Regions from separate parts of the Orenia marismortui DSM 5156 genome, predicted to be linked through region 3. Evidence: riboswitches for the same ligand, from Rfam matches in the RefSeq annotation. Region 3 holds a riboswitch; each other region holds the start of a gene.
The links. Region 3 has a riboswitch for S-adenosylmethionine ahead of OREMA_RS19185 (hypothetical protein). Riboswitches for the same ligand answer to the same signal wherever they lie in the genome.
Positions count from the first base shown of each region.

Region 1: linked by a shared signal. The riboswitch ahead of metK (methionine adenosyltransferase) and the one ahead of OREMA_RS19185 (hypothetical protein) in region 3 are both predicted to bind S-adenosylmethionine.
Region 2: linked by a shared signal. The riboswitch ahead of OREMA_RS0110615 (methionine ABC transporter ATP-binding protein) and the one ahead of OREMA_RS19185 (hypothetical protein) in region 3 are both predicted to bind S-adenosylmethionine.

Region 1 covers NZ_KB900617.1:34,810-42,716, forward strand. Annotated here, with positions in the region: gene OREMA_RS16850 (sensor domain-containing protein) at 1-827, shown strand, start outside; gene OREMA_RS0100165 (hypothetical protein) at 864-1,148, opposite strand; gene OREMA_RS0100170 (class I SAM-dependent methyltransferase) at 1,293-1,868, opposite strand; gene OREMA_RS0100175 (iron-containing alcohol dehydrogenase family protein) at 1,926-3,089, opposite strand; gene metK (methionine adenosyltransferase) at 3,551-4,732, opposite strand; SAM riboswitch class I at 4,904-5,007, opposite strand; gene sfsA (DNA/RNA nuclease SfsA) at 5,112-5,807, opposite strand; gene OREMA_RS0100195 (polysaccharide deacetylase family protein) at 5,948-6,991, shown strand; gene OREMA_RS0100200 (DUF1450 domain-containing protein) at 7,071-7,286, opposite strand; gene OREMA_RS0100205 (NAD(P)/FAD-dependent oxidoreductase) at 7,337-7,907, opposite strand, start outside.
Region 2 covers NZ_KB900620.1:251,808-259,714, reverse strand. Annotated here, with positions in the region: gene OREMA_RS0110645 (iron-containing alcohol dehydrogenase) at 1-423, shown strand, start outside; gene OREMA_RS0110640 (pirin family protein) at 661-1,359, opposite strand; gene OREMA_RS17675 (ammonium transporter) at 1,464-2,720, opposite strand; gene OREMA_RS0110630 (P-II family nitrogen regulator) at 2,913-3,251, shown strand; gene OREMA_RS0110625 (M20 metallopeptidase family protein) at 3,442-4,629, shown strand; gene OREMA_RS0110620 (TIGR03905 family TSCPD domain-containing protein) at 4,698-4,937, shown strand; SAM riboswitch class I at 5,007-5,096, shown strand; SAM riboswitch class I at 5,308-5,395, shown strand; gene OREMA_RS0110615 (methionine ABC transporter ATP-binding protein) at 5,476-6,531, shown strand; gene OREMA_RS0110610 (methionine ABC transporter permease) at 6,503-7,174, shown strand; gene OREMA_RS0110605 (MetQ/NlpA family ABC transporter substrate-binding protein) at 7,296-7,907, shown strand, end outside.
Region 3 covers NZ_KB900618.1:219,834-227,740, reverse strand. Annotated here, with positions in the region: gene OREMA_RS0107130 (homocysteine S-methyltransferase family protein) at 1-1,932, opposite strand, end outside; gene OREMA_RS19185 (hypothetical protein) at 1,979-2,323, opposite strand; SAM riboswitch class I at 2,764-2,870, opposite strand; gene OREMA_RS0107115 (cytidine deaminase) at 3,108-3,509, shown strand; gene OREMA_RS0107110 (cation diffusion facilitator family transporter) at 3,928-4,818, shown strand; gene OREMA_RS0107105 (aspartyl-phosphate phosphatase Spo0E family protein) at 5,046-5,228, shown strand; gene OREMA_RS0107100 (DUF1540 domain-containing protein) at 5,326-5,601, shown strand; gene OREMA_RS0107095 (M15 family metallopeptidase) at 5,651-6,319, opposite strand; gene OREMA_RS0107090 (Gfo/Idh/MocA family protein) at 6,634-7,551, shown strand; gene OREMA_RS0107085 (DUF1858 domain-containing protein) at 7,734-7,907, shown strand, end outside.

The sequences.
Region 1 (7,907 bases), on a different contig from region 3:
TTCAACTCTATAACCATAATATGAACTTACAAGTTAACGAAAAAATATTTATGGAAAACAACTTAAGAAGAGCTATAGAAAATCAAGAACTTACAGTATATTATCAACCAATAATAGATATAAAAACTGGAAAAATAAAAAAGGCAGAAGCTTTAGTAAGATGGGAACATCCTGAAGAAGGTATAATCTCTCCAGCTAAATTTATACCTTTAGCTGAAGAAACAGGATTAATAATTCCCTTAGGTTCATTTGTATTAAAAGAAGCTTGTCAGCAACTTCAAGATTGGATTAATATGGGATATCATCCCATAGAGATTTCTGTTAATCTATCTGCCCAGCAATTTCATAAATCTAATTTAAAAGAAACAGTTGATAATATTTTAGATGAGACTGGATTAAATCCTGAATTATTAGGGCTGGAAATTACAGAAAGTATAGCTATACAGAATGTAGAATCAACCATCTCTGTACTAAATGAATTTAAAAATATGAAGGTTAAAATCTTATTAGATGATTTCGGGACAGGCTATTCATCTTTAAGCTATCTTGTTAAATTTGCTGTAGATATAATTAAAATAGATCGCTCTTTTATCACTAATTTTCCTAATCATAGCAAAAGAAGTGCTATTGTATCAGCAATTATAGCTATGGCTAATAAACTAACCATGAAAACAGTTGCTGAAGGTGTAGAAAGTTGGGATGAAATAAAGTGTTTAAATGAATATAAATGTGATGAAGCTCAAGGATATCTCTTTAGCAAACCAATACCTGCAAAAGAGTTTGAAAATTTACTCAAAAATAATATAGAATTTAAAATGCATGCATAATTAAAAGGCCAAGTTTAAACTTGGCCTTTTAATTATCTACCTAATACTCAAGTGTCCTTCTAAATCTCTTTTCATCAGAGTATAGCTATCAGAATTTTTAGATTCGATTAGAAAATGATCTCCTTCTAAGTCTGAAATAAAATCATTAAATCCCTGCCTCTTTAAATAATTATTAAGATCAAAAATACTATCACTTTCCCCTAAAAGTACTTTATCACCTACAAACTTGCCATTGAGATAAACATGATATCTATCATGTTCTAATTTAAGATCATCTCTTATATCTGTATCTCCATGATAAAAATTAGGAAAGAAAGACATATTAAAATCCCAATTATTGAAAAAAGTTATTTTTATATCCCCCTTTATAGTTTAAAATTCTAATATTTCTTATCTACAGTATTTCACTCCTGTAAAATAATATAAGTGGAGATATTTGTAATATAAATACTATTAAGCTTTATACTATACTTTCTTCCCTACTAAAGCATATTGTTCATTGCTTAAGTCTACCTTTTTAAGCAATTCTATATTATAATCTTCTAAAATATTTATTAAATCTTCTATTGATATCCTTTCATCATATGGTGGGCCTCCTTTAGTCTTTACCTTCTTCCAGTCAATAATAGCTAACTTGGAATTTACTTTCATTTTATTTAAGTAATTTTCTAGAAACTCACCTATATCCTCTACCTCATGCATTACATTTGAGATTAGCATAAAGTCAATAGATTCATCAGAAATATTAGCATTATGTTCTTCTGATTTTATAACCTCTATATTCTCTATACCTTCATCTTCTATAATTTCTTTTAAATAATCTAACATCTCTACTGAAGTATCTAGAGCAAATACTCTTCCCTTAGCACCAACTATCTCTGCTGCTGCTAAAGTAAAATAGCCTATTCCACAACCTATATCTGCTACATAATCTCCCTCTTCTAACATTAAGTTATATAAAGTATCTTTAGGTGGTAAAGTTCTCCTTCGCTCTGGGTTATCTAATTTCTCTTTATTTTTAGGATTAAATTTATGAGCCATAATTCCTCTCCTCTCTTAGATAAAAATATATATTTAATTTAAAATGTTTGACTAAAATCAAAAAACTTTAGCTAAAATTGCTTTAATCTCTTCTACTTCTGGTTCTTGAGGATTATTTTCCATATCACCATGACTACAAGCTAATCTAGCAAGCTCTAATAACTCATCTTTTTCAACATTAAAATCTCTTAATTTGGACTTGATATTAAATTTTTTGTTAATAGCTTTTAACTCTTCAACTAAAGCATTAATAATCTCTTCCTCAGCTAGCTCTTTTATCTTTATTCCCCATGCTTCTGCTATATCAATATATCTATCCTCTACTATCATTGAATTATACTCTACTACATAGGGCAAAACCATAGAAATTCCTAATCCATGTGGGATTCCATAGTTAGCACCTAAGACCATCGAGATAGCATGAGCAGCTCCTACCCCTGCTTGAGAAATAACTATTCCACTTAAAGTAGCTCCTAAAGATAAATTCGTCCTAGCCTTTAGATTTCCTTCATCTTCATAAATATCATAAATTCCTTCTTTAATTAATTTAAGTGATCTAATAGATAATAAATCTGATATCAAACTAGACTTTGGGGATACATAAGCTTCTATAGCTTGGCATAGTGCATCTACAGCTGTATTTACTGTAATACTTTTAGGTAAAGTAAAAGTAAGTTCAGGATCTACTATAGCGACTTCTGGAAAGATATAATGGGAAAATAATATTCTCTTGGTGTAATTACCTTTGTCAGTTATTACTGCTGCTGGAGTAACCTCACTTCCTGTACCTGCTGTTGTAGGTATAGCTACAATTGGTAAAATATCTTTTTTAATTCCAGAAACCCCAATCTTGCCATCAACCAAATAATCTATTATTTTAGCAGGATGAGTACTAGCTACAGAAATTCCTTTAGCAGAATCAATACTACTCCCTCCCCCTAAAGCAATTATAAATTCACAATTATTGTCCTGTGCAAATTTAGCGCCCTTATCTATAATTTCAGATGATGGATCAGGCTCTACTCCACTAAAGATCTTATAGTCTATCCCTGCTTCAGCTAAATACTCTTCTAAAACAGTTAAAATGCCTACTTTAAACATTGTTTTATCAGTAACAATTAAAGCTCTATTACCATAATCATTAATTAATTGACCTATTTCAGCTAACTTTCCTGCACCAAAAATAATTTTAGTAGGACTAAAATATTCAAAATCAAACATAGCTATTACCTCCATAATTATAGATTTAGAATATACTAGTCCTAGTATGTTTAAAGTTTTAAATCTTTATTTTGAAAATAAGCAACTAATATACTAAAAAGTAGAAGGCTACTCGTATCTAACAAGCAGAACCTTCTTGACTGATAACTTATCAATCAATACTATACCTTAGTAGAGCTGGGATATAACTCTCTAAGACTAAAATAAAATCTAAATATATTGTTATAGAAAGATATTGCGACAGTTTCGGAGTTAGGCGTTAGGAAATGGGGGATAGGAAGACCTTACTAACTCCTATAACCTATGACCTATCACCTAAAAGTGTCCCAATATCCCCATTAAATCCCACTTTTAACTTAGACAACTATAAAAAATAAAACACCCTTTAAATATACATAGGTTCTTAGACCTACATACAGTTCTAAAGAGTGTTATTATTACATTAAACCTTTATTTAATTATTATAAACCTGCTTCTTCTTTTAATAGATCAACCTTATCTGTTCTTTCCCAAGGAAGATCTAAATCATCTCTGCCAAAATGTCCATAAGCAGCCACTTGACGATAGATTGGTTTACGCAATTCTAAATTATCAATAATTTTTCCTGGACGTAAATCAAAATGTTTATCGACCAACTCTTCAATCTTTGTTTCATCTATCTTAGCAGTAGCAAAGGTATCTACCATAATAGATACAGGACGTGCTACACCTATTGCATAAGATAATTGAACCTCACATTTGTCAGCTAAACCAGCAGCTACAATATTCTTAGCAACATAACGAGCTGCATAAGCTGCAGAACGATCTACCTTGGTAGCATCCTTGCCAGAAAAAGCTCCACCACCATGACGAGCCATTCCACCATAAGTATCAACAATTATCTTACGCCCTGTTAAACCTACATCACCTTGTGGCCCACCGATTACAAAGCGACCTGTAGGGTTAATAAAATATGTAGTATTCTCATCCAATAATTTTGGATCTATTACTGGTTTTACAACCTGTTCAATTAAATCTTCTCTAATCTGTTCTAAGCTTATTTCAGGATGATGTTGAGTAGAAATGATAATTGTATCAATTCTAACTGCTTTATCCCCTTCATACTCTACAGTTACCTGTGTCTTCCCATCTGGTCGTAAATAGTCTAAGATTTCTTCTTTTCTTACAGTTGTTAAGCGATGAGCTAGTTTATGGGCTAAAGTAATTGGTAATGGCATTAATTCTTCTGTCTCATTAGTAGCATAACCAAACATTATACCCTGGTCTCCTGCTCCAATCTCTTCTGTTTCTATACCTTCCTTTGCCTCCAAAGCTTCATCTACCCCTTGAGCAATATCTGCTGATTGTTCATCAATAGAAGTTAATATAGCACAAGTTTCAGAGTCAAAACCATACTTTGCCCGAACATAACCTATCTCTTTAACTGTATTTCTAGCGATTTTAGGAATGTCAACATAACAAGCTGTAGTAATCTCACCTGAAACAAGAATCATCCCGGTAGTAACTGTAGTTTCACAAGCAACTCTTGCTTGGGGATCTTTAGCCAAAATTGCATCTAATACTGAATCTGAGATTTGATCAGCTATTTTGTCTGGATGCCCTTCAGTAACTGATTCTGATGTAAAAAAATATCTTTTATTCATAACTTTTTCTCCTCTCTTAATAACTGCTAATATAAGGTTTATACTATTCTTTTTAATTACTATCAAACATAATCTAGTGATTTATCTAAAATTTAATAGATTTAATTGAAGAAACTTTAAGGGTGCAAATTTCAAATAAAAAATCTCTCCCTAAAGGAGAGATCGGTATAATATACATCTCCCAAGGAAACCCCTTGCAGGAATTAGCACCTTTCCCCATCTTAGGTGGTTGCCGAGCTTCATAGGGCCTGTCCCTCCACTACTCTTGATGTTGTTATTTGTATTTTAAATTTATTACCATAGTTAGTTTAACACTTTCAATTAAAGCTGTCAATAAGTATCAATTAATTATTTTAGAAAATTAAAACTGACCAACACCTTATATTTCAACATCAACTCTATGATTAAGCTCAACTGCTTTCTTGCTTATATTACAATTGTAGGCATAAACCTCTACACCTTTTTCAATAGCTTCCTTCAATTTTTCTGCAAATTTAAGATCAATTCTCTGATGGGGAATAAACTTATAAGCATCATCTCTTTGAATGATAAATATCACCCCAACCCGATAGCCTTCTTTTTTAGCTTTTATTAACTCGTCTAAGTGCCTTCTACCTCTTTTGGTTGGAGCATCTGGAAATTTAGCAACTCCATTCTCTACTAAAGTTGCCGATTTTACCTCAACTAAACATTTTTCTTCGCCATTTTTCAAAAAGAAATCTAATCTGCTCTTTCCATAACTATATTCCCCTTTAATCTCACTGTATCCCGTAAATTCTTCTAAATCCTCTTCTAATAATGACTTTTCTACAATTTTATTAGTTAAATGACTATCTATTGAAACTAGAGTATTATTGTATTTAACTAGCAATAAACTATACTCTGTTTTGCGATTTGTGTTAGGATAATGAGCTAAATATACCTTAGTTTTTGGAAGCATTAATTCCTCCATCCTACCTGGATTTGGAACATAAGCTACAACCTCTTTTCCATCTAACTCAACTTTAGCAACAAATCTATTTTCTCTACTAATTAATTTCCCTTCCTGTAATTCATCTAACTCAACTAATGCCATATCTATTACTCCTTTCTTAAAGATACCTTTTTCAAAAACCAGAAAATGTATTTAACTTCCCATTATTTACAGATTGAGATTTGATCTAACATATGTTATTCTAATTTCAGCCCACCAATATAAAAGGAGGTTTTTTCAAATTGTTAAGAAATATGCATTATATAATTGCTCTATTATTGACTCTAATACTAGTATTTGCGATGGTCACAACAAGTTATGCTTATGAAAGCTATACAGTTAAAGCTGGGGATTCATTATTTAAAATTTCTAAGAAATTTAATCTAAGTGTCTCTACTTTAGCAAAAATTAATGATATTACTAATCTTAATTTAATTTATTCTGGGCAGAGAATAAAGTTACCTGCAACGGAGAAAAAAACTAGCTCAAATTCTTCAGTTGTTAAAGCAACTTCAGAAAAAGATTATAAAAGAACATCTAGTAATCTAAGTAATTCAACTAAATCAAACTCAACAAAATATAGTACAAGTTATAGTAATTTCAATTGGAAAGAAGATAAAGATAATGTAGTTAAAGCTAAACCCCAAAAGGAATCAGAAGTAAATAAAGTATATCGTCGTGGTCCTAAGACCATGCAAGTTGCTTTAACATTTGATGATGGGCCAGATCCAGTATTTACTCCACAAGTTCTTGATGTTTTAAAAGAAAATAATGTTAAAGCTACCTTCTTCTTAGTAGGAAAAAGAGTTACACAAAATCCTAGTATTGTTAAAAGAATCTATGAAGAAGGGCATACTATCGCTAGTCATTCTTGGTCTCATGCTGACCTTGTAAAACTAAATCAAGATGAATTGGCAAAAGAAGTAATAGATACAGAAGAAGCTATTGAAAATATTATTGATAGAAAAACTGGATTAATAAGGCCACCTTATGGATCAATATCTGATACAACACTTGATCAGTTGCAAAATATGGGGTATAAAGTGATTAATTGGTCTATAGATTCATTAGATTGGAAAGCTAAAAACAAAGAAGAAGTCATAGAAAGAACAGTACCAGATTTTCATAAAGGTGCTATTATTCTATTTCATTCTGCTGGTGGAAAAGGACAAAGCTTATTGCCTACTATCAATGCATTAGAAACTATTATTAATGAGCTGAAAGCTAAGAACTTTAAGATGGTTACTGTAAACGACTTATTATCCTTATCTGCTTACAAAAGTTAAGTTAAGTTCAAGTCAAGCCTAGCTAGGCTTGACATTACATAAGAATAAATAACCCTGTCAAAAGATGAAGACAAATTGTTTATAATTCTTCTTTAATCCTGTTATATAACTCATCTATAGTCTCTGCTTGAAGCAAATCACCATCTACTAAAGCAAAAGGCCCAATTGCACAATCACCACAAAATCCCAAACAGGATTCTATCTCTACACTTACATCCTCAAAATCTTCTATTTTAGTTATCAACCCTTCAACACCATGAACAAAGTTATTTTCGCAAAAACTTACTACTGGCATTATTCCACCTCCATATGATTAGAACTTTAGCTATTCACTCTTATAATTTACTATCTATTCTTTATTATCTCTATTAACTCTTCAACTGATACATTATCAAAATTTAACTCATCTAAGTCTAAACTTTGATTAATAGCCTTTCTTAATATAGCCGATTTACTCATATCACCTATTACAATTGCCCCTATTATCACTTTATCTTTGATTAAGATTTTAATATACTTATCTTCTTTCTCTTCATAAATTACATCTGTCGCCTTCTGATTATTATTATCTCCCATAGAAAATAAAGAAATTCCAAAAGCTCTGAGCATAACTGTTGGGGTAAGATGTTCATAAGTAGCATCTTGACCTGCAATATTATACCCTGCTATCTTACCTTGCTCAATAGCAATAGGCCACAAACCAAAACCTTGATTGTCAAGTTCTGAAACATCACCAACTGCATAGATGTTAGAATAGTTACTTTGCATTCTATTATTTACAACGACTCCAAAATCCGTCTTGATATTTGTTCCTTCTAATAAATCTAAATTAGGTCTAATTCCAGTAGAGTAAATAATCATATCACACTCTACCTCTTTTTCTTCACCAGTTATAAAGCCTTCAACCTTTGCTTGA
Region 2 (7,907 bases), on a different contig from region 3:
GCAGCAATGGAAGCTGGGATGGTTATTAATAACTCTTCTGTAACTTTAGTTCATGGGATGTCAAGACCTATTGGAGCTTTATTCCATGTTCCTCATGGGGTATCAAATGCTCTTTTATTAGGTGAATGTTTAGATTATGCTAAAGAAGGTCATCTAGAGAGGTTTTCTCAAGTAGCTAAAGCGATGGGAGTTAGTGATAAAGGTTCTGATTTAGAATTGGCTACAGCAGGTATAGAGGAGATTAAAAATCTTTGTGCTGATATTGGAATTCCTGATATTTTAGATTTAGGAATAGATAAAGAAGAATTTTTAGCTCAATTAGATAAGATGGCTAATGATGCCTTAGCCAGTGGTAGTCCGGCCAATACTTATTGCCAGCCTACTAAATCTGATATAATTGAAATTTATAAACAATTACTTTAGTTTATAAATCGTTAAACTTTTTAGCTGTAAAAGCAAATTGAGTAATGTAGGAGTAAATTACTTAGTTGTAACAAAATTAGAATTTCTTTTCATGGTATATACCATGAAAAGAAATTTGGTAGAAGTATAGAGGAGTAGCTTGAAAGTTTTTTTAGTCGCAGAGGTGGTCTTATTTTTAAAATAGATAGGAAATAAGTCTTTGGCCATTTAGCTAAAAACTTATTTCAACTATAATTATTAAATCATATCTATTAAAATAATCTCTGCGCTATACTTTGTAGTTAAATTTATTTGAGAAGAATCTTTTATTTGTACAGAATCCCCTTTTGCTAAATCATAGTTATCATTTAAATCTAAAGAGCCCTTAATAACAAATAGGTAAACTTTATGATTATCTTTTAAGGTATAGGATAACTCTTTGTTGCTTTCTAAGTTGGCTAGATAGATATCTACATCCTGATTTATACTTAAAGTACCTTCTCGGTTATTTCCGGAGATGATTGGGAGTAGGTTATTTAGTTGAGCATCTTTGCCAAAGTCTTTCTCTTCCCAGTTAGGCTTTATATTCTTGTCTTTAGATTCAAACCAAAGTTGAAGAAAATGAACTTCTTCATCTTCAGAGTAGTTATACTCTGTATGCTCAACCCCGCTACCAGCTGTTATTCTCTGAACCCCACCAGTATTTACTACTCCGACATTTCCAAGGCTATCTTCATGCCCTAATCTTCCTTGGATTACATAGCTTACAATCTCCATATTGCTATGAGGATGCATATCAAATCCTTCACCTGCTTTAATAATATCATCATTAAAAGCTTTTAATGCACCGAAACCTTGATCATTATCTTTGTCTTTTGGAAATGGAAAGCCTAATTTACATTCGATCCAATCTCTTTTAATTGTATAGCGCTTATTAGATGGAATTACTTTTATCATAATATTCTCCTCCATATAATTATACTAAAGTCGTCCTTTCTGAACTATGGAGAACTAGGTGTCAGAAAAAGACGACTTTGCTTGTTTTTTTATAGTTTAATCTATTAAACTGCGTTTAAATTATTTTCTTTATAACTATCTAATGAATTTACTACCCCTAAGCTCTCTTCGGGATAAGCTTCTAAAGAGTGGGTTGATAAATCTGAACCAAGTTCTTCTTGGGAAGCAGACATTCTAAAGCCAATAGTCTTGTCAATAGCATAATATACTATAAATCCTCCTGCTAAAGCTACAATTGCTGCAGATATAGTTCCTATTAGTTGAGAGGTGAAACTTAATCCTCCCATACCTCCAAAGATCTTATGAGTGAAGATTCCAGAAGCAATTCCACCCCAACTTCCTACTAAGCCATGTAATACAAAAACGCCTAAAACATCATCTATTTTAAATACTTCTGTTTCTATAGTAAAGCCTTTTACAAAGATAATTGAAGCTATTCCTCCAACGACAAAAGCAGCTAATGGATGATATAAGTTAGAACCTGCACAGACAGCAACTAAACCAGCTAAGGCACCATTGTGAATAAAGACAGGGTCATTTTTGGAGATGATTAGGGCGGTTATTATTCCACCAACCATGGCAAATAAAGAGTTAATTGCTACTAAGCCTGATATATCACCTAAATTTTGAGCACTCATTACATTAAATCCAAACCAACCTACAGCTAAAATCCAGCTTCCTAAAGCTAAAAAAGGTACATTGCTAATTGGAATAGGATGACTTTTTTCTTTACTATATCTTCCTTTTCTTGGTCCTAAGATTAAGATAGCTGGTAATGCAAGCCAACCTCCAAAGGAATGGACAACAACAGACCCAGCATAATCACTAAACTCAGTACCACCGATAGATTTGATGAAACTTTGAAACATTGTAGAATTTTGTCCCCAAATCAATGATTCAAAGAAAGGGTATAAGACTCCAGCAAAGACAGCTCCTGCGATAACTTGAGGCCAGAATTTTGCTCTTTCTGCAATCCCTCCTGAGATGATTGCAGGAATACAAGCTGCAAAAGTTAACAAAAAGAAGAATCTTACTAAATTAAATCCCATATCAACACTCATTAATTCACCAGCGGGTTTAATAAAATTTATACCATAAGCTATTGGAAAACCGATTAAGAAGTATACAACTGTTGAAACTGCCCAATCAGTTAATATTTTTACTAAGGCGTTTATTTGGTTTTTTCTTCTGACAGAGCCTACTTCTAAAAAGGCAAAACCAGCATGCATTGCAAATATCATTATTGCTCCTAATAATAAAAATAACACATTACTACTTTTGATCAAACTATTTAAGTTCATTTGAATTACTCCTTTGTTTATTTTATTTTAACTATAAATAATTATAAGCAACCTTACAATTAATGTCAAGTATTTTTACATAAACTTTACGCAAACTTCACGTTGGTTATTTTCTTTCTATCCTAGAGGTGATTATTTTCTGTTGTAGAAATATTATTCTAATGAGAGTATAGATTAAAGGAGGAATTATTAATGAGAAAGATAGAAGCAATAATCAAACCATCAAAATTAAATCTAGTCAAAGATGCATTAAATAAGATAGGAATAAAAGGGATGACTGTAACACAAGCTAAAGGTTTTGGAAGACAAAAAGGTAAAAAAGAGATTATCAGAGGTGCTGAGTATGAGGTTGATTTTTTATCTAAGGTCAAATTAGAGGTTGTCTGTAAAGAGGAAGATGTAGAGAAGATATTAGATGTTATTATTAGCAATGCTAAAACTGGTGAAATTGGGGATGGGAAGATATTTATTTATCCAGTTGAAGAGGTTGTTAGAATTAGAACTGGTGAAAGAGGAGAAACTGCGATATAAATATTATAATATTTATACCCAGACATATTTACAATGATATTATCAATACTTTGACTAAACAGCTAATTGTGTTAATTAACACAATTAGCTGTTTTTTTAGCATAAATACTTTATTTTAACCCTAAACTAAAAACTTAGAAACACAATTTAGACATCACTAAATATAATGAGAAAAAGAGGTGATATCTTTATGCTAAAGATGAAAGAGGAAGCTTTAAAGATAAAGGAGGAAATTATTAAAATTAGGCGACAGATTCATTCTAATCCAGAACTGGGATTTGAAGAATGGCAGACTTCAAAGTTAGTATCAGCTTATTTAAATTCTTTAGGATTGGAAGTTCAAGAAGGAATAGCTAAAACTGGGGTTGTAGGCTTCCTAGAAGGTAATAATAGGAATAAAGTTTTAGCAATTAGAGCCGATATGGATGCTTTGCCAATTCAGGAACAGAATGAATTTAAATATAAATCTCGGAATAAAGGAAAGATGCATGCTTGTGGTCATGATGCTCATACGGCAATGGTGTTAGGAGTGGCTAAATTATTAAGCAAGTTTAAAGCTGAACTAGAAGGGAGTGTTAAATTCATCTTCCAACCCAATGAAGAGCAATCTAAAATCCCTGGTGGAGCAGATACAATGATTGAAGAAGGAGTCTTAGAAAATCCCAGAGTTGAAGCTATATTGGGTATTCATGTTAATCCTCAAATTGAAGTAGGTTCTGTTGGCATTAAAGAAGGTTCAATTATGGCAGCTACAGATAAATTTAAAATAATAGTTAAGGGAGAAGGTGGGCATGGAGCAGCTCCCCATGAAACCATAGATGCTATAATTATAGCTGCTGATATAGTACAGAATCTACAAGCTATAGTAAGTAGGAGGATTAGCCCAGTAGAACCAGTAGTTTTAACTATAGGCAAGGTTTGCGGTGGTGAAAGCTATAATGTTATTGCTGATGAGATTGAGATAGAAGGAACAGTACGAACCGTTAATCCTGAAATTAGAGAGCAAATTCCTATGTTAATGGAGCAAACTATTGATGGGGTTACAGATATCTTTGGTGGTGATTATAGATTTGATTATCAATTTGGTCATTCTGTTTTGAATAATGATAGAGAACTGACTAATTTAGTAACTGAAGTGAGCAAAATAATAATTGGAGAAGAGAAGTCGATCATATTAAAAAACCCTTTAATGGCTGGAGAAGACTTTGCTAGTTATACTAAGGAGGTTCCTGGTTTTTTCTTGCATCTTGGAGTTAAGAATTCAGAGAGAAAGATATATCCTTGGCATCATTCGAAATTTAACCTTGATGAGGAGGCATTACCTCTAGGGATAGCTATTTTAACTCAGTCAGCAATTCAATATTTTAAGAATGTTTGATATTAGTTGATTTATATTTCGAATTTTTGATATAATTTAATAAGTTAATAATTAGGGAGGTTATAAATATGAAAGTTTTTAAAACTAGTGGAGTTTGTGCTAGAGAGATTAGATTTAAAATTAATGATAAAAATATTATTGAAAAAGTAAGCTTTATAGGTGGATGTAATGGAAATCAATCTGCTATTTCAGCTTTGGTAGAAGGACAGACAGTTAAGGAGGTAGCTAATAAGTTAGCAGGAATTGAATGTCGCAATGGAACGTCTTGTCCTGATCAGCTAAGTAAGGCATTAAAAAAATTGGCATAAATAAATTCGACTAAATCGGTTGACAAATAGATGTTTAGCTGATATTATACTAATAACTTAAATAAGTAACTCTTATCGAGAGAGGTGGAGGGACCGGCCCGATGAAACCCAGCAACCCCCCTGTTACAGGGAAAGGTGCTAATTCCTGATAGATAAGAGAAGACGGTAAAACTTCTTCTCTTATAAGAGAAGAAGTTTTTTATATTTAAGTAGCTTATCTTTGAATATATTTTTAAGTCTGAAAAAATAAAATTTAATTAAAAAAGTATTAGTAACGAAAAAGAAATAGTAGATAAGAAATTTTATCTTCTAAATTGCTTACTCATCACTCGTTACTGTTATCCAATCTTAAATTGAATGACTATATAGGTTCTTATCAAGAGAGGTGGAGGGACTGGCCCGATGAAACCCGGCAACCGCCCATTAAGGGAAAGGTGCTAATTCCTGATAGATAAGGAAGGAGATTAAAAATAAAACCCCCTCTTTTCTATCAGCTGAGAAGAGGGGAATTATTTTAATAAGGAGAGTAGGAAGTATTATGATTAAGATTAATAATTTAACAAAGATTTATCATAGCAAAGATAAGGAAGTAGTTGCTTTTGATAATATTAATCTAGAGATAGGTAAAGGGGAAATCTTTGGAGTAATTGGACCAAGTGGTGCGGGAAAAAGTACTTTAATTCGTTGTCTTAACTTACTAGAGAAGCCAACATCAGGAGAGGTTATTGTAGATGGTCAAGATATAACTAAATTAAGCACTTTAAAATTAAGAGAGGCAAGAAAAGAGATGGGAATGATCTTCCAAAGATTTAATCTGCTTAAATCAAGAACAGTAGCAGATAATGTTGCTTTCCCCCTAGAGATTACAGGGAAGAATAAAGGTGAAATTTCTACTAAAGTAAAAGAATTATTAGAGCTAGTTGGTCTTGCTGATAAAGCGGATAATTATCCTAGTCAATTAAGTGGGGGGCAACAGCAGAGGGTAGGAATTGCTAGAGCTTTAGCAAATGATCCTAAGGTGCTGCTTTGTGATGAGGCTACTTCAGCCTTAGATCCAGAAACAACCCACTCTATATTAGAGTTATTAGAAGAAATTAATGAAAAGTTAGGTATTACTATAGTTATAATCACTCATGAGATGGAAGTTATTAAGGAAATATGTACTAAGGTAGCTGTCTTAGATAAAGGTAAGCTAGCTGAGCAAGGTGATGTAATTGATATCTTTACTAAACCACAAGCAGAAGTTACTAAGAGGTTTATTCAAAGGATTATTAATGCTAATATACCTGAAGAACTATTATCGAGGGTAACTGTTGCCAATCCAGATAAGGGTAGATTGGTTAAGGTATCCTTTATTGGCGAATCAGCAGGAAAGCCCATGGTTTCAGAGTTGGTTCATAACTTTGCAATTGATGCTAATATACTCTATGGTAATATAGATAAAATTCAAGGAACACCTTTTGGGACTTTGATTATTGAGTTAACCTGTGAAGATTCATCATTAATAGAAAAAGGTATTAAATATTTGATTGAAGAGCTAGGAGTTAGGGTGGAGGTGATTGAGGATGAAAGAAGTGTTGTCTCTGCTGATTAAAGACAGTGGACTATTATGGGAAGGAATTTTACAGACATCATATATGGTTTCAATCTCAATGCTATTAGGTGCTTTATTTGGAATTCCTTTAGGTGTAGGAGTAGTTGTTACAGAAGAAGGTAATATTCTAGAAAATAAATCTATAAACTTTATATTAAGTACCTTTATAAATATTACCCGTTCTATTCCATTTATTATCCTGATGGTAGCTCTAATTCCCTTTACTAGAATTATAGTAGGGACTTCAATAGGAACTTCAGCAGCAGTAGTTTCATTGACTATTGGAGCTGTACCTTTTATCGGAAGAATTGTAGAAGGAGCATTAAAAGAAGTTGATGGTGGAGTGATAGAAGCTGCTCAAGCAATGGGGGCAAATCCTTGGGAGATTATAACTAAGGTACTATTACCAGAAGCTTTACCATCTTTAGTTTTAGGATTGACGATTACTGCTATCAGTTTGATCGGTTATTCGGCTATAGCAGGTGCTATTGGAGCAGGAGGTTTAGGAGATATAGCAATCCGTTATGGATACCATCGTTTCCAAACTGATATTATGCTTAAAACTGTTGTTTTATTAGTTATTATAGTTCAAATTATTCAAAATTTAGGAACTTATCTGGCCAGAAAATTAGATCATAGTTAAGACAAATTGACAATGTACAATTGATAATCTACAATTAATCTCTAGAAAATTAGTAGTTAATGTTTTTAATTGTACATTGTACATTATAAATTGTAAATTAATATTCTGAGGAGGAGAGAAGATGAAAAGAAATTTACTTGTTTTAGTATCTGTATTATTGGTAGGATTATTAGTAGTTGGATGTGGAGGAAGCAAAAAAGCTAGTGTTGAAGCAGATAAGATTGTAGTGGGTGCTACACCAGTACCCCATTCTGAAATATTAAATGATGTTGTGAAAGGATTATTAGAGAAGGAAGGAATTACTTTAGAGGTTAAAGAGTTTACTGATTATGTTACTCCTAACTTAGCATTAAGTGATGGAAGTATTGATGCGAACTTCTTCCAACATGTTCCTTATCTAAATAACTTTGCTGAAGAGAGAGGATTAGACTTAGTCTCTATTGCCAAGGTTCATGTTGAGCCGATTGGACTTTATTCAAAGAAAATTTCTAAGGTTGAAGAGTTAGAAGAAGGTTCAGTAATTGCAATTCCGAGTGATGCAACCAATGAAGGAAGAGCACTATTATTACTACAATCAAAAGGTTTGATTAAGTTAAGTGATAAAGCAGCTTTGACAGCTACTCCAGTAGATATTGTAGAGAATCCAAAGAATTTAGAGTTTAAAGAATTAGAGGCAGCTCAATTACCAAGAGTATTAAAGGATGTTACTGCTGCAATTATCAATACTAACTAT
Region 3 (7,907 bases):
AACCTCTTGAATACCAGGAATTAAAGCTTGATTAATAATCTCTAAAGCAGTATATTTATCTAAGGCTGTTTCAATATTAGCGACAATATTGTCCTTATCACCATTTAGAACTTGGAGGTGGATTTGAGTTAGAATATCTATTTCTTTCTTATCATTATTAATTTCATCTTGCTTTTCTTTAATCTTATCTTCTTCTTTTTTTTGCCCATAAGTATTTAAATAGCGTTTACTACTAACATCACGATTTACTAAGATATCACTAGCTAGTAGAGTAGCTTTCATCTCTTCAACAGTCGGATCCAGAATAGGGGCATTAAGCCCTGCTTGAATAGCCATAGCTAAGAAGGCGGTATTAACCTTCTTTCTATCTGGTAATCCAAAGGAGATATTACTAACTCCTAATACAGCAGCAAGGCCCAATTCTTCTTTGATTAGACGAATTGCTTTTAGAGTTTCTTGAACACCTTCTTGTTGTGCACTTGCTGTTAGGGTCAGGGTATCGATTAATATATTCTCTCTTCTTATACCTAATTCTTCAGCTCGTTTAACTATTTTACGTGCCACCTTTAGTCTACCTTCAGCAGTTTTAGGGATTCCATTCTCATCTAGAGTTAATCCTAAAACAGCAGCTCCATATTTCTTAGCTAGAGGTAAGACAGTATTTAGACTATCTTCTTCACCATTAACTGAGTTAATTAAAGGTTTACCAACTACATTTTGTAGGGCAGTTTCTAAAACTTCTTGATTGGTAGTATCGATACAAATTGGCAAATTAACGAGATTTTGAACAGTAGTAACTGCTTTTTTCATAGTAGTTACTTGATCAATTTTAGGAACTCCGACATTGACATCAAGAATATCTGCTCCTGCATCAGCTTGTTTTTGGGCTTCTTGAGAAATAATTTTCATCTTAGATTCTTTTAATTCAGCAGATAACTCTTTACGTCCAGTTGGATTAATTCTTTCCCCAATAATTCTAGTAGGAAGGTGATCAGCAATAGCTACAGTTTTAGTCCTGCTAGCTAATTTAGTTGTTGCTATTCTAGTTCGTTTAACTGCTTTGAAATTCTTTGCTTTATCGGCTATTAACTTTATATATTCAGGTGTAGACCCACAGCAACCACCAATTATATTGATTCCTGCCTTAATAAATTTCTCAAGATAACTGGCCATTTCTTCAGCTTTCATAGGGAAGAGGGTGTTATTATCTTTATCTAAGATAGGTAAGCCTGCATTTGGTTCAACAGAAAGATATGTATCAGTATTTTGACCCATGATTTCAATAATCTTCAGTAAGCCCTCAGGCCCCATACTACAATTAGCCCCAATAACATCAACCCCAAGTCCTTCTAAGACTGTAATAGCAGTAATTGGATCTGTACCAGTCATTGTCTTTAAGCTATCTTCATAGGTCAAATGGCAGAGAATAGGTAAGTCAGTATTTTCCTTAACAGCTATAACAGCAGCTCTTGCTTCTTGTAAGTCTGTCATAGTTTCAATACTGATCAGATCTACACCAGCTTCTTCTAAAATTTTTGCTTGTTCAGCAAAGGCTTCATAAGCAACTTTAAAAGGAAGATCACCTATTGGTGCTATTAATTTGCCTGTAGGTCCCATGGAAGCTGCAATAATTGTGTCTTCTTCAGCTGCATCTTTAGCTAACTTTACAGCTTGACGGTTAATCTCTTCAACCTGATTACCTAAGCCATATTCCTCTAGTTTGATTCTACTTGCTCCAAAAGTATTGGTTTGAATAATATCACTACCAGCTTCAACATAACTACGATGTATCTCAGTTAAAATTGTGGGATTAGTTAAATTTAATTTTTCTGGACATTCACCAACTTCTAATCCTTTCTTATGTAATTGGGTTCCCATTGCACCATCTAAAACTAAAATTTCATCTTTTAATCTATCTAATAATCTACTCATCTACTATCTACTCCTTTCGATTTGGATGTTAGCTATTAACCAACATCTAATGGCTAGTGGCTAATTTATCATAAACACAAGTATCAAATTTACAGGAGGCACAGTGAAAATCACATTTTGCTTTATAAGAATTCTCATTAGTACCTAATCCAATGATGGCTGTAATAGATTTTTCTGGCTGTAAAATACAAGTTTTAGTAGCACTAATTCCTAATTTTTCACCATCAAGCACAGCTAATAGTTGAGGTTGAATATCTATTGCTAAATCACCATATCCTGGGCTATAACGCATTGTTTGGTGGGGGAGGTTTAATTCTTTGGACTTTTGAACAATTATCTGATTGATTTCATTAGCAACCTCTTCAGCAGCAATAGAAGCTATAGCATCCAAAATAGTTGCTGCTGCAAATTCTCCTTTTTCAAATAACTCTTTAACTTTATTTTCTAGGGAATTACCAATAGTTACACATAATAAAGCAACCTTTTCTTGTTTATCTAGTAAAGAAGTTATATCTTTACTTTGGAAGATTAATTTATCACCTAAATCAACTCTATTATCTTTTTTATTTAGTTTAAAATTGTTGATGATTTTATAAGCTCCCTGACAGTTTATTAAAGAGTAGGAGAGGTCAATTAAAGAGGAGATTAAAGTTTCAATTTTAGAATTTGAAATAGTACTTTCTCCATATCCTAATTGCCTTTTTACTTCTGATTTTGGTATTTTTATTGAAATATCTCTAATAATAATTTTGGCTTCCTCCTTTTATAAAGATTATAAAAATAAAAGAATCTCTTCGTAAGAGAAGAGATTCTAATTTATATTAAACCCTTCTCTTATCTTTCAGAAGATAAACTTCTGCAGGAATTGGCACCTTTCCCCAAATAGGGGTGGTTGCCGGGCTTCATCGGGCCTATCCCTCCACCACTCTCGATAAGAGTTATTTTATTATTTAATTTTATTTTAAATAAGTATAACATTAAATTTATATTTTGTCAAAAGATAAATTATTTTTAGGAATGACTGTGAAATAAGTGTATCTTTATATATATATGTATTATAAAAAATTTGAATTAGTCCTTTTAGATAATAGTATATTTTGATATACTAAAATAAAGTAATAGATTATAATTTTTTAAAAATAGTTGTTAGACGTCTAACTTGAAGGAGGGTTAAAATGAAAGAAGAATTAATTCAAAAGTTAGTTAAAGAAGCTAAAAAAGCAAGGGAAAATGCATATGTACCTTATTCAGAATTTAGGGTAGGAGCAGCAGTACTAACAAAGGATGGTAAAGTTCACACAGGATGTAATGTAGAAAATTCTTCTTATGGATTAAGTAATTGTGCTGAAAGAACGGCGATCTTTAAAGCTATATCTGAGGGAGAGATTGATTTTGAAGCTATTGCCATAGTAGCTGATACTGATAGAGCATGCCCACCTTGTGGAGCTTGTCGGCAAGTAATTGTTGAATTTGGTAAAGATATTGATGTGATCATGTCTAATTTAACAGGAGATATTATTATAAAAAAAGCTGATGATTTATTATGGGGATCTTTTTCCAATCAGGATTTAGGATAAATATAAAGAAAGTAATAAAGCCCAGTAGTTAATTTAAATTAACTACTGGGCTTTATTTTATTATTAAATCTTTAAATAGGACGAGTTATAATAGATATTTCAAAATTAAACTGTGATATTTGAAAATGATTATTATAATTATAATAAATTAGAAGAATTTTTTAATTTGATTAACATTTTTAACTAGAAGTGAATATAAATAAAGTGAAATTAGCTTAATGCAAGATTAGTTATTTATAAATGATTGTTGTGATATTAGTATAAAGAGACATTTTTAGGCTATAGGAGTTAGGTTATAGGGATTAGTAAGGTCTTCCTATCTCCTAACGCCTAACTACGAAACTGTCACTTTATCTATCAAATATTACATTTTTAGATTAGAACTTATGATTAATTTTTATTAAGAGAGGGGAAAGTTATGAACCCAGAAGAGAGGTATCAGAGCTGTAAAAAGGTTACTTTAGTTACTTTGATTGTTAACTTGCTATTATCGGTTGCAAAAGTAGCAATAGGAATTTTATTTTTTAGTCAAGCAATTATAGCCGATGGAATTCATTCTATTTCTGATGTGATATCAACTTTAGCAGTTTGGGTAGCAATTAGAATTTCTCGACAGCCAGCAGATAATGAACATCCCTATGGTCATGGAACAGTTGAGACTATTGCTGCTAAGTTTATAGGTATTATCTTGTTTTTAACCGGTCTAATTATTATTAAAGAGAGTATAATGACAATTCTTAAAGGAAATATAAGAGAGCCAGGTATATTAAATTTTTGGATAGCCTTTATTTCTATTTTGGCTAAAGAATGGATGTATAGATATACTTATCAGCAGGGGAAAAGCTTGAATAATAAAGCATTAATGGCTGATGCTTATCATCATCGTTCTGATGCTTTATCTTCAATTGCAGCATTAATTGGAGTAGTAGGGGCCAAAAGTGGTTATTTGATTGCTGATCCTATAGCTGGGTTGATAGTAGCCTTATTTATTATTCATATGGGTTACGAAATATTTATGGAGGCTATTGATGATTTAATGAATAAAGTAGATGATGAGTTATATCAACAGATTAGAGAAGTAGTTTCTACTCAAGCAGAGGTAATTGCTATCAGAGATTTGAGAGTTAGAAATCATGGACCAGATCTTTTTGTGGATTTGAGAATTGTTATTAACGATGAACTTTCAGTTGTAGAAGGTCATAGTATATCACGTGAAGTAGAAAGTAGGATAAAAAGAGAATTAGATATTGTTGAAGAGATATTAATTCATATTGATCCACTGAGTGTTCATAAGAAACTTAGCTTATAAAATATTTATTATTATATTTGATTTGCTAAAAAGAACTAAAATAAAATATAATATGAGTAGTTGCGACATTTTTTAACTTAGATTAAAGGTATATTAAAGCAAAAGAAGAAATAAATATAATAAAGGTATTTTTTTACTACATTTATTTATATAGTCAAATTTTAAATTAAAAAATATATAGAATTTTATAAGTTGGGAAGACTAATTAGCTATTGGGGGCAGAAAAAATGATAGACATCAGCAAGGAAATTAATGCTAAAATAGAAAAATTACGACAAGAGATGGTAGCAGCCAGATTAAAATATAACAGCAGTGATCATCCTAAGGTAATAAAGTTAAGTTTAGAGTTAGATAACTTAATTAATATATATACAAAGTTTTATGATTCAGGATTATATTTTTATTCTTAGTTAATTCTAAAACTTTCTTTTTAAAAAAAGAATATTTTACTAGTATCTTTTAAATACTAATAAAGTATTATATATAGACAAAAAAGGGGAGTTATTAATGGGGAAAAAAATACACGTTCACTGTACAGTAGATAATTGTCAATGGTGGGCTGAGAATAATCTATGTGTAGCAGAAAAAATATTAGTGGTAAGTGATGATTTTGCTAAAAAGCTACCAAATGAGGTTGATGTAGAACAGACCAATCAAATAGTCGATGATTTAGGACTATCACCAGTGAATGAATGTTATGAAAGCTGCTGTAAAACTTTTGTCCCACGTGATAAATATCAAAGGGGAATGGGAGCGACTGAATATAATAAAGTAGAAGTATAAGCTGACAGTTTATTGTCAGCTTTTTATCATATGATTTTAAATGAGATTATTAACTATAAAGATAGTTTTCTAATGTTGAATCTTTATTTGCTATTGCAAGAGCATGTTCTACTCCTACATATCTTAAATGCCAAGGCTCATATTGATATCCGGTAATCTCTTCTTTATCTTTAGGATATCTAATTATAAAACCATATGTTGGAGCATTCTTTTGTAGCCATCTTCCTTCTTTAGTTTCTCCAAACTCTTCAATTAATTTATAGTTTATTTTTGGACTAGAAACATCAATTGCTAATCCAGTTTGATGTTCACTATGTCCAGCATGAGCGCTATATTTATTAGCTGCTGTGACACCATCTTTTTTAGCATTATAGGCAAAGATATCTTTTTGACGCTGATAAGATCTATATGCAGAAACTCCTACAATATCAATCTTATCTTTTTTAGCTTGGGCAAATAATCTTTCTATTGCTCTTGCAGCAATCTTTTTCATCTGTTTTTTTGGTAGGTTTTCATTAAAGGAGAAAGGAATATTAGGAATAACAAGATCATCAGGGATAAATCCCTCAGTTAATCCCTGTTCTTTATTTACTAGTATTAAGGGGCTTGAAGGATCTTTTATTTCTAAGTCATTCTGCTTAGGATTTTTGGAGTTTCTTTTTTTATTCTTTGAATCAAGAAGCAGCTTATCTTTATTGGAATTTTTATCTTTTGCCAAAGTAAATTTACTAGGCTTTAAACCGCTGTAACCATCAACTAACAAAAGCAATAATATTAGAAATAATAACTTTTTCTTAATTTTCTTTCCCTCCTTTTGATTTTATTGAAAGATAATTTTTATTTAATTTAAAATAACAATTCCACTAACTATTGTATGTAAAAATCAAAGTTATTTGCAAGCATTGTTTATTAGTAATATATGTATTGATTTATATATTTGCTAATTTTTTTGTTTGATTTGGATAAACTTTAGATATCAGATAAGTTATGATATAATCATTTATAGTTATTTGTTAATGGGGGGGATTAGAGTTGAAGATAGGAGTTATTGGTCTAGGGGATATAGCACAAAAGGCCTATTTACCTATTATTGGAGTTAAAAGAGGAATTGAATTAGTTTTTTGTACTAGAAATGAAGAAAAGTTAAATTATTTAGCTGATAAATATAAAGTTAGTAGCAAAGTTAGAAGTATAGATGAACTAATAGAAAGTAATATTAAAGCTGCTTTTGTACATGCAGCTACTATAGCTCACGTATCAATTGTTGAAAAATTATTGAATAATAATATAGACGTATATGTAGATAAGCCAATATCCTATTCTATAGATGAATCAAGAAGGATTGTAAACTTAGCCAAAGAAAAAGGATTAAAGTTAATGATTGGATTTAATCGAAGGTATGCACCAATGTATCAGAAATTAAAAGAAATAGATAGTCCAGCAATGATCATGTTAGAAAAGAATAGATTATCTAAACCCCAAGAAGTACGTGAGGTTATTTATGATGATTTTATACATATTGTTGATACTATGAGATTTTTAGCTGGAGATGAAGCAGAAGATATTGTACAAAATATTACAGTAGATGGGATTGTAAAGGATAATTTACTTTATCAAGTTATAGTTAAATTAAGAGGAAAAAATTTAACTGTAATAGGTATTATGAATAGAGATAGTGGGGTAAATGAAGAAAATGCTCAAGTTATAGCATCAAATAATAAGGTTGTAGTTAAAGATTTAGTAGAGATGACTACTTATAAAGATGGTGAAGAAAAAATAACTAGGGTAAATGATTGGTCTCCAATGTTAGATAACAGAGGTTTTGCCAATATAATTGATTCATTTTTGAGTCTGATTAAAGAGGATAAAGCTAATATTTCTTCTATGTCTGATGCTTTAAAAACTCATGAGTTATGTGAATTAATTATAAGTAAGCTTCTTAAGAATTAATATCTTATTAGACATTAGTTATTATTGAAAGTATATAATCTTTATTCTAATCTATACTAAAATTAAAAATACTTTATTATTATGTGATGAAAGTCATATAAGGATCAGAGAAAATCAATTATAATATAATTGTAATAAATACGATATTATAAAATTCAAAAATAATTCAGGGGGTAATTACTATGAAAATAAAAAAAGAAGATACTATTTCTGAAGTGTTACAAAAATATCCAGAGGTTGCAGAGGTATTTATGTCCTTTGGTATGCATTGTTTAGGTTGTCCTACAGCTACTGGAGAATCAATAGAACAGGCAGTTATGGTACATGGGATTGATTTAGATGAAATGCTTAAAGCT